2 regions of the Micromonospora sp. NBC_01796 genome follow, and region 1 is predicted to be linked to the other one. Evidence: riboswitches for the same ligand, from Rfam matches in the RefSeq annotation. Region 1 holds a riboswitch; the other holds the start of a gene.
What was found. A riboswitch is a leader RNA that binds a small molecule or an ion and turns the genes downstream of it on or off. The one in region 1 is predicted to bind cyclic di-AMP.
Positions count from the first base shown of each region.

Region 2: linked by a shared signal. The riboswitch ahead of OIE47_RS10370 (coiled-coil domain-containing protein) and the one ahead of OIE47_RS14225 (C40 family peptidase) in region 1 are both predicted to bind cyclic di-AMP.

Region 1 covers NZ_CP109078.1:3,082,538-3,085,940, forward strand. Annotated here, with positions in the region: gene OIE47_RS14220 (NlpC/P60 family protein) at 129-1,157, shown strand; cyclic di-AMP (ydaO/yuaA leader) riboswitch at 1,373-1,510, shown strand; gene OIE47_RS14225 (C40 family peptidase) at 1,578-2,561, shown strand; gene dcd (dCTP deaminase) at 2,642-3,220, opposite strand; gene OIE47_RS38005 (pyridoxamine 5'-phosphate oxidase family protein) at 3,336-3,403, shown strand, end outside.
Region 2 covers NZ_CP109078.1:2,268,365-2,271,767, forward strand. Annotated here, with positions in the region: gene OIE47_RS10360 (NADPH-dependent F420 reductase) at 1-31, opposite strand, end outside; gene OIE47_RS10365 (dienelactone hydrolase family protein) at 142-804, opposite strand; cyclic di-AMP (ydaO/yuaA leader) riboswitch at 1,394-1,523, shown strand; gene OIE47_RS10370 (coiled-coil domain-containing protein) at 1,527-2,561, shown strand; partial or broken gene OIE47_RS10375 (glycoside hydrolase family 65 protein) at 2,658-3,403, opposite strand, start outside.

The DNA.
Region 1 (3,403 bases):
AGGAGTATCCGACCAGCGGCCTTGATTCGCGAACGAACCTTCCCTAATGTGGGGCTCCGACCGCTGTGGGACGTCGGCGCCCATTTCCCCCCTCGGGTGGCACCCAGCGGTCGGTAACGAAGGAGTCGGTGCCGGTGGCACGCGTGCCCTCCCATCGCCATTCGACCAATCATGAGCATCCGGGTGGTGGCACACGCCGCCGCACGTACCGCCTGTTGGCGCTCTCTGCCGTGGTGCTCGCCGGACTGCTGCCCGCCACGCAGGCGCAGGCCGCTCCGACGGTCGACGAAATCGAATCGCAGATCGACACCCAGTGGGTGCAGCTCGAACCGACCATCGAGCAGTACAACAAGGTGCACGGCCAGCTTCTGGCGAACCAGAAGAAGTCGGCCGACCTGCAGAAGAAGATTCAGCCGCTGGCGCTACAGGCCAACATGGCGCTCGATCGGGTCGGTGACCTGGCCTCGCGTTACTACAAGACCGGCCCGTCGTCGGACCTGAACGCGCTGATCACCACCGGTACGCCGACCCAGCTCGCGGACCAGCTCACCATCCTGGACCACCTGGCCCGCCAGCAGCAGGAGCAGATCGCCGACGTCACCGCCGCCCGGGACAAGTACGACGGCGAGAAGCGCAAGCTGGACGAGCTGATCGCCCAGCAGAAGAAGCAGGACACCGAGCTCGCCGGCAAGCGCAAGCAGATCAACGGTGAGATCGAGCGGCTGGAGAAGCTGCGTCTGACCGCGTACGGGTCGAGCAGTGCCGGTGGCGCGTTGCGCAAGGGCCCCTGCCCGGCGACGTACCCCGGTGGTGCCGCCGGCACCGCGGTCAAGACCGCCTGCGCGCAGATCGGCAAGCCGTACGTCTGGGGTTCGACCGGCCCCAACTCGTTCGACTGTTCGGGCCTGACCCAGTACGCCTGGGGCAAGGCCGGGGTGAAGCTCACGCACTTCACCGGTGCACAGTGGAACGAGGGAAAGGCGGTGAGCCGGGCCGACGCCCGAGCCGGCGATCTGGTCTTCTTCTACGGTGATCTGCACCACGTCGGTATGTATGTCGGTAACGGGCTGATGGTGCACTCGCCACGGTCCGGTAAGCCGGTGCAGATGCAGAGCATTGACGTCATGCCGGTTGCCGGGTTCCGCCGTCCGGGCTGACCTGGTGTAATTGCCCAGATTTGCAATGAAGAACCCCTTGCCAGCGGCACCCGCCGTTAGCAAGGGGTTCTCTTTATGTCGACCACAACACACCGTACGTGGTTGTCTGATATACGGAAAGATTTCACTCCTGCCACGGGTTGCACTTCAATAACAGGCTTCCTACTGTGGGAGATCGTCGGGGCGGCACCAGTCCACCCAGCCCGGGTGGCACCGGCTCGACACCGCCGAATCGTTTTCCGAAACGAGCCGGGGACCCAGCACCTCGGGGTGAATCCGCGAATTCTCGTGGTAGGGCGCCACTTCCCGCCCGAACCCGTCAGCTAACCCGGTACGCGGTAACGGAAGAAGGAGCGCCCAACCCCGGTGGCTAGCCATGCCCCGCGGTCGCTGTCCGTTGCGTCGACTCCGGTCGACCCGATGACCGTGCGATCGCGTACCCGTTGGCCTGTCCGTACCAGCCTGCTCGCCGCGATCGCCGGCGTAGCCGTTCTCCTGCTCGGTACCACCCCGGCCCACGCCGAGCCCTCGGTCGCCGAGATCGAGAAGCAGATCGACGTGGCCTGGAACCAGCTCGAACCGATCATCGAGAAGCACAACGCCACCCGCCAGGACCTGGCCGTCAAGCAGAAGCAGGCCGACGCGCTGGCCAAGAAGATCCAGCCGTTGCAGCTCCAGGTCGACATGGCCATGGGCAAGGTCAGCGACATGGCCGTGCGGGCGTACAAGGGCGACAACGCCTCGGCGATCAACGCGATCCTGACCACGGACTCGCCGACGATGCTCGCCGACCAGCTCACCATCCTCGACCAGTTCGCCCGCCGGCAGCAGCACGACGTGCAGGCCGTGGTCGACCTCAAGGAGAAGTACGCGGCCCAGAAGGCGCCGCTGGACACCCTGGTCGCCCAGCTCACCCGCACCGAGGCCGACCTGGCCGCGAAGAAGAAGCAGATCGACGCCGAGATCGACCGGCTGCAGAAACTGCGGATCAAGGTGTACGGCAACGGTGGCGGCGGCCCGCTCGCCCCGGCCCCGTGCCCGTCCGAGTACCCGGGCGGCGGCGCCGGCATCGCCGTCAAGTACGCCTGCCAGCAGATCGGCAAGCTCTACGTCTGGGGCGCCGCCGGGCCGAACAACTTCGACTGCTCCGGGCTGATGCTCGCCGCCTGGGCCAAGGCCGGGGTGACGCTGCCGCACAACGCCGCCGCGCAGCGCCGGGTCACGGCGTACGTCAAGCGCGCCGACCTGCGCCCCGGAGATCTCGTCTTCTACTACGCCGACCTGCACCACGTCGGCATGTACGTGGGCAACGGGTGGGTGGTGCACGCCTCCCAGGCCGGTGAACCGATCAAGATGAAACGCGTCGACGAGGGCACGATCCACAGCTTCGGCCGCCCCGGCTGACCACCGGTCGACCCGTCTCGAAACGATCAGGGCTGGCATCCCGTACGCGGGTGCCAGCCCTGACTGTCGTCGCTACCCGCTCAGCGGGTCGGCCAGGTGCGCCAGTGCTGCCAGGAGCGGCTCGGGGTGGGGCCGCGCTGGCCCTGGTAACGCGAGCCGTACACGGCTGAGCCGTACGGGTGCTCGGCCGGGGACGAGAGCCGGAAGATGCAGAGCTGGCCGATCTTCATGCCGGGCCAGAGGGTGATCGGCAGGTTGGCCACGTTGGAGAGTTCCAGCGTGACGTGGCCGGAGAAGCCGGGGTCGATGAAACCGGCGGTGGAGTGGGTGAGCAGTCCCAGCCGACCCAGGCTCGACTTGCCCTCCAGTCGGCCGGCGAGCTGGTCGCCGAGCGAGATGACCTCGAGCGTCGAGGCGAGCACGAACTCGCCGGGATGCAGCACGAACGGCTCGCCGTCCGGCACGTCCACCACCGAGGTCAGGTCGTCCTGCTGACTCGCCGGGTCGATGTGGGTGTAGAGATGGTTGTTGAAGACCCGGAAGAGCCGGTCCAGCCGTACGTCGATGCTCGACGGTTGCACGAGTGCGGGCTCGAACGGGTCGAGCCCGAGAGTGCCCGCCTTGATCTCGATGACCAGGTCGCGGTCGGAGAGCAGCATCCCGACACCTTAGCGAGCCGTCGGGCCCGGTCACGGCGTACCCGTACCCGGAGTGGCGCCCGGCTCACGCGTGTCGCACTACCGCTCTCGAACATGTGTTCGATAGACTCTCCGCATGGCATCCTGGTCCGAATTCGCCGCCGACGCCCCGCGTCTCGCCGAGGCGATCCGCATCCTCCTGCA
Region 2 (3,403 bases), 810 kb from region 1:
CGTTTCCTGCGCCGATGATCCCGATGTGCATGCCAGCGGGTTACCCGCCAATCCCGCCGATGAACGGGTCGGACAGGGGTCCGCGTTCGGCGTCCGAGCCACAGACGGACGGCCTCGGGCAGCGGCGAAAGCGCGCACCGGTCAGGGGGCGGCGCCGAAACTGGGTAGGCGGTCGGCGAACCAGTCGGCGGCCTGGTCGGCCACCTGCTCCAGCGCTCCGGGCTCCGGGAACAGGTGGGTCGCGTCGGGGATGATCCGCAGTTCCACCTCCCCGCCGAGCGCGTCGCGGGCCTGCTGGTTGAACTGGATCACCTGTTCGTCCTGACCGCCGACCAGCAGCAGGGTCGCCGCGCGTACGCGGGAAAGGGCCGGACCCGCCAGGTCCGCGCGGCCGCCGCGGGAGACGACCGCCGGTACGTGCTCCGGCCGCTCGGCCGCGGCTACCAGTGCCGCCGCCGCACCCGTGCTCGCGCCGAACAGCCCGATCGGCACGGCGGCCGTGTCGGGCTCGGCCCGCAGCCAGTCGATCACCCCGACCACCCGGCCGGCGAGCATCGGTATGTCGAAGCGCAGCTCCGCGGTCTTCTCGTCGACCTGCTCCTCCTCGGGCGTAAGCAGGTCGACGAGCACGGTCGCCAGGGCCCGCTGGTTGAGTACCCTCGCCACCGCGACGTTGCGCGGGCTGCGCCGGGAGCTGCCGCTGCCGTGGGCGAACAGCACCACTCCGACCGTCCCCTCGGTAGGGGTGACCAGGTCGGCGGTGAGCTGCACCTCCCCGGCCCAGATCGTGGTCTCGGTCGTCACTGTCTCCACCCGCTGTCCGGTACCCGCCTACGAGTGGAACAACCCGCCGCCGGGCCGCCAATCCCCGTTTGCGGGCTCGGTGGTCGGGAAGGCGAACCGGGTCAGGCAGGAAGACCACGGCGGCCGTGGCAGCGGCCCGCGCTGAGGCGATCGTGAGGATGCCATGACCCACCACAAATCCGCTAAGTCGGAGTCCGGTCGAGCCGGCACCAGTCCGCCGAAGGACAAACGCGACAAGCGCGAGGGTGCGCGGCGGGACTGGGCGGACGAGGCGGCACAGGCACGGGCCTCGGACGACCCGCGCCGGGTGACCCCGCACGACCCTTCGGGTGTTCCCTCGACCGGGGACCGCCGCTAGATCAGGAGAGACACCACGGCTCGGCCGACACCGGAGATTTCGGTCTCCGGGACGCGGCCGGGGCCGGGCACGACGACACGCCCCGGCGGGCACTCCTCACGGAGGCCCGCCGGGGTTCGGTGCGCTAGCAGGAGAAATCTCTGGCGGCGACCCTGAAATCGGGTACTAAGTCCGTCTGATCCGGTAATGTCACCCTCGGTTCCGACCCGGTGGTACCCCCTCTGCTGTCGGCGACGACCGCCGCCCAATCGCCTTGTGCGAGCCGGGGAACCAGGTAGTCGGGGTGAGTCCGCACACGCGGTAGGGCCTGTTCCGTCCCGAACCCGTCAGCTAACCCGGTCGGCGGCCGACGGGAGGAACGTGCATGACGAGACCCAAGCGTCAGCGGTTCTCGCTGGCCCTGACCCTGCTCGCCGTGGTGACTCTGCTGGGCGGTGCCGCCGTCGCGGCCGGGCCGGCCGCAGCCGCACCCTCCTCGCCGACCGCGCCCGGGGACGAGGGCGGCAACCCCCTCTTACGTGACGTACTCGAGTCGGCCGGGCGTGGTTACGCCGCCGCGAGCGTCGGGGTGGAGAACGCCCGCAAGCACCAGGTGGCGCTCGCCGACGAACTGCGGCAAATCGAGGCACAGCTCGACCAGCTCACGCCCGAGGTCGGAGAGGTCGCCGTCAGCGCCTACCGGATCGGCCGGATCGGGCCGATCTCCGCGCTGCTCGGCAGCGCCTCACCGGACGACTTCATGGACCGGGCCGGGGGGCTCGACCTGATCGCGCAGCGCGACAACAGCAAACTTCGCCAACTGTACGAGGCACGCGACCGGGCCACCCGGGCGAAGGCGGCGGCCGACGCGGCGATGGCCGAGGAACAGCGCCAGCTCTCCGTGATGGCCAAGCAGAAGGAGGCGGCCGAACGCGCCCTCTCCCAGGTCGGCGGCACCAGCACCGAGGGCTTCGTGAACGCCAGCTCACCGGTCGCGGAATCCGCACCGCGCAACCGGGACGGGTCCCTGCCGGCGCAGTCCTGCAACCAGAACGACCCGACCACCAACGGCTGCGTCACCCCGCGCACCCTGCACGCGCTGACCGAGACCAAACGGCTCGGCTTCACCCGGTACGTGTCGTGTTACCGCAGCGGTGGGCCGTTCGAACACCCGAAGGGCCGGGCCTGCGACTTCTCCGCGCAGCCCGGCGGGTTCGGCGGGGACGCCAGTGGCGGCGACAAGACGTACGGCAACAACCTCGCCGCGTTCCTGGTCCGCAACGCCGACCGGCTCGGCATCCTCTACGTGATCTGGTACCGCCAGATCTGGTTCCCGGCAACGGGCTGGAAGGCGTACTCGTCCGCGAAGGGTGACCCGTCCAGCGACCACACCAACCACGTACACCTGTCCCTGCTCTGACCGGGGACGGCCGCGGACCTACTTCTGGGCGCGGGGGCGGCGCGGGGGCTCGACCTCGGACTTGACGGTCGGGCCGGCGATCTCGGCCACCGAGGCCCGGCGGGCCGGGGCGCGGCCGGGCGGCTGCTTCGGTGCGGGACCCGCCGGGCGCGCCTCCGGCACCGGTTTGGTCACCGGTTCGTCGGAGGTGACCCGGACCTTCTCCCCGTGGTGGAACAGCTCCACCACCCCGCCGCTGCTGTCGCCGTCGCGCAGGGAGTACGTCGTCTCGCGTTCGCGTACGTCGACCCGGAGCCGGTGCCCGTGCCAGACCAGCGAGAACTCCAGCCGGTCGATCCGGTTCGGTAGCCGGGGCGCGAAATAGAGGGTGTCCCCGTGGTCGCGCATCCCGCCGAAGCCGGCGACCAGCGCGATCCACGCCCCGGCCAGTGAGGCGACGTGCACCCCGTCGCGGGTGTTCTGGTTCAGGTCGTGCAGGTCCATCAGGGCGGCCTCGCCCAGGTAGTCGTGGGCCAGCTCGAGATGCCCCACCTCGGCCGCGAGGACCGCCTGGGTGCAGGCCGACAACGACGAGTCGCGGACCGTACGCCGCTCGTAGTAGGCGAAGTTGCGGGACTTCTCCTCCGGGGTGAACGCGTCCCCGCGCCAGTGCATGGCGAGCACCAGGTCGGACTGCTTCACCACCTGCTTGCGGTACAGGTCGAAGTACGGGTAGTTCAGCAGCAGCGGGTACTTCTCCGGCGGGGTGCCCGCGAAGTCCCACTCCTGGAGCCGGGTGAAGCCCTCCACCTGCTGGTGTACGCCCAACTCCTCGTCGTACGGGATGTGCATGGCGTTCGCCG